DNA from 3 places in the Streptomyces sp. NPDC094147 genome. Region 2 is predicted to be linked to each of the others. Evidence: riboswitches for the same ligand, from Rfam matches in the RefSeq annotation. Region 2 holds a riboswitch; each other region holds the start of a gene.
What was found. A riboswitch is a leader RNA that binds a small molecule or an ion and turns the genes downstream of it on or off. The one in region 2 is predicted to bind magnesium.
Positions count from the first base shown of each region.

Region 1: linked by a shared signal. The riboswitch ahead of ACIQ8J_RS22015 (magnesium transporter MgtE N-terminal domain-containing protein) and the one ahead of ACIQ8J_RS35160 (hypothetical protein) in region 2 are both predicted to bind magnesium.
Region 3: linked by a shared signal. The riboswitch ahead of ACIQ8J_RS22045 (NRAMP family divalent metal transporter) and the one ahead of ACIQ8J_RS35160 (hypothetical protein) in region 2 are both predicted to bind magnesium.

Region 1 covers NZ_JBIWHT010000015.1:32,415-35,680, reverse strand. Annotated here, with positions in the region: gene ACIQ8J_RS22020 (NRAMP family divalent metal transporter) at 1-199, opposite strand, end outside; gene ACIQ8J_RS22015 (magnesium transporter MgtE N-terminal domain-containing protein) at 196-1,542, opposite strand; M-box (ykoK) riboswitch at 1,852-2,024, opposite strand; gene ACIQ8J_RS22010 (pirin family protein) at 2,142-3,107, opposite strand.
Region 2 covers NZ_JBIWHT010000061.1:204-3,469, reverse strand. Annotated here, with positions in the region: gene ACIQ8J_RS35170 (winged helix-turn-helix domain-containing protein) at 13-477, opposite strand; gene ACIQ8J_RS35165 (hypothetical protein) at 730-990, opposite strand; gene ACIQ8J_RS35160 (hypothetical protein) at 998-1,348, opposite strand; M-box (ykoK) riboswitch at 1,843-2,016, opposite strand; gene tatA (Sec-independent protein translocase subunit TatA) at 2,640-2,924, opposite strand; partial or broken gene ACIQ8J_RS35150 (hypothetical protein) at 3,129-3,266, shown strand, end outside.
Region 3 covers NZ_JBIWHT010000015.1:39,546-42,811, reverse strand. Annotated here, with positions in the region: gene ACIQ8J_RS22055 (metal-dependent hydrolase) at 1-432, opposite strand, end outside; gene ACIQ8J_RS22050 (mechanosensitive ion channel domain-containing protein) at 620-1,291, opposite strand; M-box (ykoK) riboswitch at 1,446-1,619, shown strand; gene ACIQ8J_RS22045 (NRAMP family divalent metal transporter) at 1,920-3,266, shown strand, end outside.

The sequences.
Region 1 (3,266 bases), on a different contig from region 2:
GGGTGCCGTAGAGGAATTGCGAGCCCGCCGAGGCGTAGGTGGCGATACCGGCGGCGTCGTTGCCGGCGTTGGCGGCCACCAGTCCGGGGCCGGCGATCGCCGCCACCGCGGCGATGCGCTTCCAGCCCTTTCTGGGTTCGGGCTCCCTCGCGCCGTCCGGAGCGGTGTCCGATGTGAAGGTGTCCGCGTCGCGGGTCACTGCAAGAACCTCCGGAAGTGGCGGCGCCCGCGTTCGGGCAGGAGGGCGTCGAGGATGTCGTCGGCGAGCATGCGCCCCAGCGGGCTCTCGTTCTCGTCGACGACCAGGAGGGAGGAGGCGCGCGAGGCGAGCAGGTGGTCGGCCACCTCGTCGACGGGGGTGTCGGGGCCGACGACGACCTGCGTTCCGAACTGGGCGAGCCAGTCCACGACGTCGCCCATGGTCGTGCTGTCCTCGGCGACCGTGAGGTGGAACAGCGGGATGTCCGCGATCAGCCGACCGTCGCCGTCCAGGACGGCCACGGCGTCGATCTCGGTACGGTGCTCGGACTGTTCGGCGAGCTGTCCGCGGACCTGGGCGACGGTGTGCTCCCGCAGGGCGGTGACGAGCCGAGTGGTCATGGCGCCGCCCGCGGTGTCCTCGGGGCGGGCCAGCAGTCCGCGCAGGCCGGTGGCCTGGGGCGGGGGCATCTGGTCGAGCAGGGTCTCGCGCTCGTCCGCGCCGAGGTCGCGCAGTGCGTCGACGGCCTCGTCGGGTTCCATTTCCCCCAGCATCCGCGCTGCGTAGGCGGGTCCGGCCTCGCGGAGCAGGTTCTCCAGTTCGCCGGGTTCCATCTCCTCCAGGGCGTCAGCAGCGTGACCGGGTTCCAGCCAGGCCAGCAGCTGCTGTCGCTCGGCGCGGCCCAGGTCCTCCAGTACGTCGGCCAGGTCCGCGGGCCTCAGCTGGTGCAGCGAGGAGCGCGTGCCGCGCAGGTGGACCTGGGCCGGTCCTTCGGTGGCGTGTTCGGCGAACGGGGCCACCGCCTGCCAGTCCAGCACCCGCTCCGGGGTGGGCCGAGCCTGCCAGCGCCGCGGCCCCAGCCTGCGCAGCAGTGTGGGCAGCGAGACGTCCACGCCCACCAGCACGATGCGCTCGGCCAGGGGCGCGAGGTAGAGGTCCGCGGCGCGGGTGACCTGGATGCCGTCGACGTCCACCAGTTGGTGGTCGAGCACGTCGCGGGCCAGCAGTACTTCGCCGGGGCGGCGTTCGTACTCGCGCAGGTCCATCCGTGCGGTCCGCAGCCGGACCTGTCCGGCGTTGACCTCTTCGACGGCGTCGACCTGGAGGAACGCGCTTCGGCGCCCGACCCGGACGACCAGTCCGGTCACCGGCGGATAGGGGTCCGTGCCGTACAGCCGGGCGACCACGTCGACCACGCGTCCGACGTCGTCGCCGGCCTGGTTGGTGACGGGGCCGCCGACCAGGCCGGCCACGGACACGAGGGAGCCGCGCACCGCCTTAGAGGCGGTGGCACGGCGTGCGAGCTGGACCCGACGGTCACGCAGACGTGCGGATGTGGTCATGAGCAGATTGTTGGCAGACAGAGTGAACACCCCCTGGCCCCGACACGGCGGGGAACCGGGCAGCACCAGGACGCGCGTCGACACACGAGCCGCCGGGACCGGGCGCGCTCCGCCGGTCCGCACACGAGTACGGTCGGCGGCAGACGGGCAGGTCACGCGTGGCTGTGGCTACCTGGCGCCGCGAAGAGACGGCGAGGAACACGGATGGTGGGGCCGACTGTGGCCCGGACTACTGTCCATCTCGCCTCCCCCGGGTCGTGAGCGCAGGCGCTCCGGCATCGCGGCAGGGGGCTCCGGACCCGTTAGACCGGCTCACCCCAACTCGTCAGAGCTTTGGCACTCCACGGCGTAATCCCCTTGCGGGGGAAGCCACTTGGGATCACCCCTTGAGCCGGGGAGACCTGGCCTGATCGGGAGCGTCTCTCGACGGGTGGGATCAGTGGCCTGTGTCCGTGAAGACGCCTCACCGAACGAGGTGCCTTGAAAACAACGGTGCGAACCCTACGCCCCAGCCGTGGATGCACGCCAACCGAGTGGCGCGATCCGGCCCACCGCGGCAGCCGCGGCGGGCCGTTCGCCACCCATGGCGCAGTCCCGGGTCAGCGCACCCGCCCTCGCGGCTTCAGCGGCACCAGCGGCAGCTCGGGGGCCGGGATCGGACCCCCGTCGTACCCCTTCACCTCACCGAAGCGCGAGCCCGACATCCAGGCCTCCCGCGCCTCCTCGATGTCCCTCTGCGAACGGCCGATGAAGTTCCACCACATCAGGATCTCCTCCTCGAACGGCTCGCCGCCGAGCAGCATCACGGCCGCGTCGGAGGCGGCGCGGAGCGGGAGTTCGGTGCGGCCGCAGCCGAGGTAGAGCATCGAGCCGGGGAGTACCGGTACGTCGTCCACGTGGGCCTCGCCGGACATCGCGAGCACCGCGTACTCGAAGTCGGGGTTCAACGGCAGCCGCGCCTCAGCGCCCGCCGTGAGGGCGAGGTCGGCGCCGACGATCGGGGTGTAGGTGCTGCCGGGCGAGGTGGCGCCGTCGAACTCGCCCAGGAGCACCGTGGCGTCGACGCCGGGCGCGGTGGCGTGCGGCAGCTCGGCGTGGTGCTGGAAGTGCGGCTCGACGTCGCGGTGGGCGTCGGGCAGGGCGACCCACAGCTGTGCTCCGTGCAGGAACCGGCTGTGCGACTTGGGGGTTTCCTCGGAGTGGCTGATGGCCCGGCCCGACGTCATCAGGCCGAGTTCCCTGGGGCGTACGGTCTGGAGGCTGCCCAGGCTGTCGCGGTGCAGCACTTCGCCCTGGTGCAGCCAGCTGACGGTCTGCAGGCCCATGTGCGGGTGGGGCGGCACCTGCATACCGGGTTCGTCGGCGATGTCGTCGGGGCCGTAGTGATCGACGAACGCCCAGGCGCCGACCATCCGGCGGCCGAGGTTCGGCAGCAGCCTGCGCACCTCGGTGGACTCGCCGAGCTTGACCGTGCGGGGCGAGAGGAGCTCGCGCACCGGCTCGGCGACGACGAAGCCGCGTCCGCCGCAGACGGAGAGCGCGGGCTGGCGATCGAGATTGCTCATGCGGTCAACCTACTCGCTTCGGGCACGTGTCCCCATGACCCTTGCAAAGCGGGTCAGTACGCGGCACGGCCCGGCAAACGCCCGTGTTTCAGCAGGTCAAGACCGACGGCTGGGCCGACTCGCCGGCTGCAGATCCGGAGCCGCCGGACTCCTCACGCC
Region 2 (3,266 bases):
CGGTGCGCCGAGTCAGTGTTCGGCCGCAGGTGACGCCGTAGCGGGTGGCGGATCGAAGGCGTAGCCGACCTGCCGTACGGTGCGGATCAGTGCCCGGTGGCCGCGGCCGAGTTTGCGGCGCAGGCGGGCGATGTGGACATCGACGGTGCGCATGTCGCCCGTGGCCCTCTGCTGCCACACCAGTTCCATCAGTTGCCGGCGGGTGTACACGCGGTGCGGATGCGCGACGAAATGGGCGATGAGCTCGAACTCCATGCAGGTGAGCTCCAGTTGGCGGCCGTCGACCGAGACCCGGCGGGTTCCGCAGTCGACGACGAGACCGCCCGCCCGGTACTCCGGAGCCCTCGGCAGCTCGGCCACTTCGGGCCGGGACGGCGACTGCGGTACGGGCCGGGCCCGTCGGCGCCATCGCGACCCCGTGGGCGTGGTCAGCAGATCGTGGTGAACGCGGTGGACCAGTCGGTAATTCAGGGGCATGTCCCCTCCTGTCAGGTCGGCACGGTGTCAGAGCCCGCGGTCCGGAAAACGGCGCCCCCACAAGTCGGCGCCACGAGCGGACACCCCCTAGGGGGTGTCCGGTGGGTCATGGCCGGGGTCGCGGCGGCTGGCACGGCACCTCGCCGCGTTGCCGAAACGTCCCGATAGCTCCGCTATCGAAACGCTCCGACGCCTTGCGATGCACCGCACCAGCCGCCGCGCCCTGTCCGACCCTGACCCACCGGACACCCCCTAGTGCCAGGTGGCTTCGAGGTGGCGTCGGCCGTCGGGTCCGGTGACGGGGTGCCAGTGGGCGTGCGGGGTAGAGCCGCTCCGGGCACGTGCCGAGGGGGTTCGTGCCGATGCCGGGCCGGGGGCCGCGCGGATGACGGTGCTGTCCACGGGGCTGTCGGCGAGCCGCCGCAGAACGCCGGCGATCCGTTCGCGGAGCACACCGCGCTTGCGGGGCGTGGTGTGGTGGACGGGGAAGTGGATGGCGGTCAGGACGGACATGGGTGACTCACCTCCGTGCGGGGCGCAGGGCGCGGGCGGAAGGGGACGGGTGGTTGGGCGGGGTGTCGGTGGCGGCTCGGCTGATGCGCTGGGCGGCCGCCAGTGGCAGATCGGTGAACTGGGCCAGCCAGCGGGCCTCACGGCCCTGGCGGGCGAGAAGGTAGGCGAGGTGGACGCGGGGGTGGTAGGCGGCGTGCCGGGCGTGCGGTCCGGCACAGGCGGCCGGGTCGTCCAGGAGGTAGGTGCGCGTGGTGCCGTCGAACAGCGTCAGGGGCAGCGACGGGCAGGCACATCCCGTCGGTGCGACCCGGCGGACGGCGGGCGCGGTCAGTTTCGCGAGGTGGTGAAGGAAACGCATGGAGTCCTCCCTTATCCAAGGGGAGTTGACGGTGGTCTGGCTCTCCGGCCCGCGGGGCGGCATCGCTCGCCGCCCCGCGCGGGACTCACCGGCCGAGTGCGACCTGGACGCTCGTGATGACGACGAGGATCATCGCGATGAGCAGGTGCGTGCGGTGCGGGGTGCCGGAATGGTGGGCCTGGCGGGTGCGGTGGTCATGGTGAGGCTCCCAAGTCCCCTGGTGGGGGGAGGAGTTGGGGGCACGCGGCAGTCACGCACGGCACACCGAAGCAGCCCGGCCGCCCGGGACGGCCGGGGCCGTACGGGTGCGGGTGAGGAGACGTGTGCGTAGAGAGTGTCGCTATCGCGTGCCGAGGACGGGCGAGGTCGATCGGATGCGGGGCCGACTGTGGCCCGGACTACTGCAACTGCAATCCATGTCTCTCGCCTCCTTCCGGCCGGAGCGCATGTGGGCGCTGGACGACGCGGCAAGGAGCGGACCGGCCCCGATGGCCGGTTCACCCCAACTCGTCAGAGCTTTGGCACTGCACGGCGTAATCCCCTTGCCGGGGAAGCCACTTGGGGTCACCCCTTAAGTCGGGGAGACCTGGCCTGACCCTGGGCGTCTCTCGACGTCGTGGGGTCAGTGGCCTGTGTCCGTGCAGACGCCTCACCGAACGAGGTGCCCTCTTCAAACCTCCAGAAGCATAGCCCCCTTCTTGCGCGATGACGCAACTAATTGGCGAACCTTTGACGCGGGCCCGGCCTCATGCCGGTGATCCCTTGCCGAACCGCCGCGAGACGTCACGCCATGTGGGCGAAGGTGAGCCGGCATCCGTCACCGAGGGCGTGGGTCGTGCTCACCGCGCTCAATACTCGCGTCACCTGGTGGCGGCGCAGGCGACGGGAGGTGGCACTGGCCGAGGGCCACGAGGGCCACGAGGCCTGCGGGCCCGCGGCCAACGATGCCGCCGTCCCCCGTCGAGGAGATCGTCGCCGAGGGGCACGCGGGTTCTCATCAAGTCCGGCGGCTTCTGCAAGGGGCCGAACGACAACGGGAAACCGGCCCCGTCCGGTGAGACGGCCGCGACGCCGGAGCGCATCTGCCGGTAGGGCCGTACGTCTCGCGAGGTGAGTGGCCCTCCGGCTCGGGCTGCCGCGACGGTCGTCTGGTCGTCGGCTCCCGGTGAGGGAGGCAGAGCAGGGCTGCCTGCCGGAGGTCCACTGTGACCCTGCCGCGACCATCGAGTGCAGGACGAGCCGCTGTGCCGCGGACGTGACGGCGCCAGTGCGCGACCCGCTGGCTGAGGGGTCAGTGTGCGTCGTGGGAGCTTTCTGCGACAGGGCGGGCAGAGGCGGTGTCTCCGGGTGCGGCCTGGATGGTGCGTGGTGCTTCGGGTGCGGCCGGGCCCGGCGCGGGCGATGCCGTCGGCGGCGTGCCGCCTTCGCCCTTCATGGCCTTGGCCTCACTCTTGAGGATGCGCATCGACTTGCCCAGTGCTCGGGCGGCGTCCGGCAGCTTCTTCGAGCCGAACACCAGGACGAGCACGACCACCAGGATGAGCAGATGCCACGGTTCCAGCGCATTGCGGAACATCTCGTCCCCGCCTTCCTCTTGCATGGCCGGACGGGACGGTCAGGGATGCGTCCGCCGGAAAGATTGCTACATTGCGCAACTGTACAACTGTGGGGTGGGATCAGACGGTCCCCTACTTCTTTGTAGACCGCACGGACAAGGGGCGCTCACATGGCAGGCAGCCATCAGGTGTCGGGTCGGTGTCGGGCTGGTAGCGGGGCTACGGTGGCGGGACGACAGCGCAAGCGCGGCAAGGCGAAGATCGGGATCACGATGAGCGTCTCGCTGCTTGCTGTCGACGGCCGGGCCGAGTACGAGTACCACCCCGGCCGACGCACCAAGAGGAGAACCCCCATGCCCGCC
Region 3 (3,266 bases), on a different contig from region 2:
ACCGGCCATGGCCACGATGGTGCCCCAAGCGTGGAAACCGTGGCCGGGCGGGCAGAGATTGAGGGCCCGGACCGCCAGCGCCAGCAGAAAGAACGTCATGCCCACGGTGAACGGGCGGCCCAGGTAGGTGACCCCGGCCCAGCTGCCCAGGGTCATGAAGGCCACGAAGAACAGCGAATGCGTGGCGTGGCGGTGCCCGCCGGAAATCCAGGCCACGAAACGGCAGAGCGTTTTGGAGACCGGGCCCAGGAAGTTGGCGATGGTGCCGTCATGGTGGTCGAGATCGGGCAGCAGCGCGGCACCCGCGCAGAGCACGGTGCCCATCAAGATCTCCTGCGGCGCCAGGTGCGTGTGCATGATCAGCGGCGGCAGGTACGGCGCTGTCCCTGCGAAGAGCAGTGCACCGCTGACGGCGTGCGAGTGGCCCATCATGGCGTGTTCGTTCTCCCCCTCGGATCTGTCGCGTTCCCGGGCCTCGCGGCCCCAGCGGCATGGACACACCCGCGAGGAGGAACACCTTCGCCCCGCATGCTAGTTGCTTGATTGCGCAATGCGAAAACAGTGTCGAAGGTCAGGCCCCCAGAGGCCGTTGCAATGTGTCAGGGGGCACTCCCCCCCTTCAGATCAGCGGCGTCTCGCGGGCGGGCGGGCCGATCGCCGCGCCGAGGACCGCGTTGTTGGGGAGGAGCATCTTGCCGTCCTCCGTGTGGAGTTCGACGAACAGCAGAGTCATGTCGGTGACCTCGCCCTCGATGCGGCCGCCGAGCGGTCCCGACTGGACGCTGACCTTCTCGCCGATCGTGAAGGGGTGCGAGACCAGCAGCACCAGGCCAGCGAAGATGTTTCCGAGGACGGGCTGGGCGGCGATCCCGAGGACCACACCGGTCAGCGCACCGCCCAGCAGCAGCTTGCTCCACTCCACCCGGAGCAGGCTGAGCGCGCCTAGGATCACCAGCGCGTAGCCGGAGAGCAGGCAGATCACGCGCAGCGCGGCGGACCGGTTGTCGCTGATCCGGCCGGTCAGCAGCTTCACCAGATCGTCCGTGGCCCCGCGCACCGCGATGAGCGCGCCCACCAGGAAGATCCCGGCGCTGATGCCGGCGATCACCCGGGAGGTCATCGACTGATGGCTGTCCGGGTTGCCCAGCAGTCCGCCGAAGTTGAGCGAGACGACGAGGCCGCCGACGGCGAGCGACGTGGTGATGACGGCCCGCCGGGTACGGATCACCCCTCGCCAGTGCAGACCGTGCCCGACGGCCGTGCTGCCTGCGGGTTTGCTGTCGTGATCCACCGATGAGCTCCCTGTGGTGTGCATGTCGCGGAGCAGAGTACCCGCGCCGGGGCGGCGGTGCCGAGGGGACCCGAACGAGCCGTTCCGCGTCAAAGGTTCACCAAGCAGTTGCGTGATCGTGCAACAAAGAGGCTATGCTTCTGGAGGTTTGAAGAGGGCACCTCGTTCGGTGAGGCGTCTGCACGGACACAGGCCACTGACCCCACGACGTCGAGAGACGCCCAGGGTCAGGCCAGGTCTCCCCGGCCTAAGGGGTGACCCCAAGTGGCTTCCCCGGCAAGGGGATTACGCCGTGCAGTGCCAAAGCTCTGACGAGTTGGGGTGAACCGGGTCACGCCCGGTCCGCTCCTTGCCGCGTCGTCCAGCGCCCACGTGCGCTCCGGCCGGAAGGAGGCGAGAGACATGGATTGCAGTTGCAGTAGTCCGGGCCACAGTTGCCCCTCATTCCGTATGCCCTCGCTCTTCCGTGGCGCACGGTAACCACCTTTCCCGCAAGCGCAGCAGCGACACCGCCCATGCCCGGCGCGGCCCCCTGGCCGCCCCGGGGCGATGAGCCGCGCTCGCGGGCAGGATTGCTGCCGTGCGTCCCCCAACACCTCCCCCTGCCAGGGGAGTTGGGAGACCCACCATGACCACCGCACCCGTCAGGCCCACCGTTCCGGCACCCCGCGCGGCAGTTCTCGACGACGCCCACGTCGGCGACATCCGCGGCGCGCTCGGCACCATCAAACTGGACGACCAGGCCGAGCGCCGGGGCCTGTCCGCCAAGCTCAAGACGCTGCTCGCGATAGTCGGCCCGGGTTTGATCGTGATGGTCGGCGACAACGACGCCGGCGCGTTCGCCACGTACGGCCAGGCCGGACAGAACTACGGCACCAGCCTGCTGTGGACCCTGCTCCTGCTGGTCCCGGTGCTGTATGTGAATCAGGAGATGGTGCTGCGGCTCGGCGCGGTCACCGGCGTCGGCCACGCCCGCCTCATCCTGGAGCGGTTCGGGAAGTTCTGGGGCGCCTTCTCCGTGATCGACCTGTTCCTGCTCAACGCCCTCACCCTGGTGACCGAGTTCATCGGCATCACGCTCGCGGCCGGCTATCTGGGGCTGCCCAAGGTGGCGTCGGTGATCCTGGCCGCAGCGGTGATCATCGCCTCCGCGTTCACCGGGTCGTTCCGCCGCTTCGAGCGGATCGCGATCTTCCTTTGCGCCGGTTCGCTGCTGCTGATTCCGCTGTACTTCATCATCCACCCGGCGTCCTCGCAGATGGCGCACGACTTCGTCGTACCGTCCATGCCGGGCGGCTCCGGCGAGCTGGCCACCGTCATGCTGCTGATCATCGGGATCGTCGGCACCACCGTCGCCCCGTGGCAGCTGTTCTTCCAGCAGTCCTACGTCATCGACAAGCGCATCACCCCGCGCTTCATGAAGTACGAGAAGGCCGACCTCGTGATCGGCATCGCCATCGTCGTCATCGGCGGCGCCGCCCTGATGGGCATGACCGCCGCGGCCTTCGCCGGCACCAAGGACTTCGGCAACTTCGACGACGCCGCGGGCCTGGCCACCGGCCTTGAGGCACACGCCGGGAAGATCGCCGGAGTCCTCTTCGCCGTCGCCCTGCTGGATGCCTCGATCATCGGCGCGTTCGCCGTCTCGCTCTCCACCGCCTACGCCATCGGCGACGTACTTGGCATGAAGCACTCGCTGCACCGCGGGGTCAAGGGCGCCAAGGGCTTCTACGCCATCTACGCGGGCCTGGTGGCCGTGGCCGCGACCATCGTGCTGATCCCCGGCTCCCCGCTCGGCCTGCTCACCCAGGGCGTCCAGACGCTCGCCGGAGTGCTGCTGCCCTCCGCCTCCGTCTTCCTGCTGCTGCTCTGCAACGACAAGCAGGTCCTGGGCCCCTGGGTCAACGGCCCCAAGACCAACGCCTTCACCGCCGCGGTCGTCGGCGTCCTGGTCACTCTCTCCATCATCCTCACC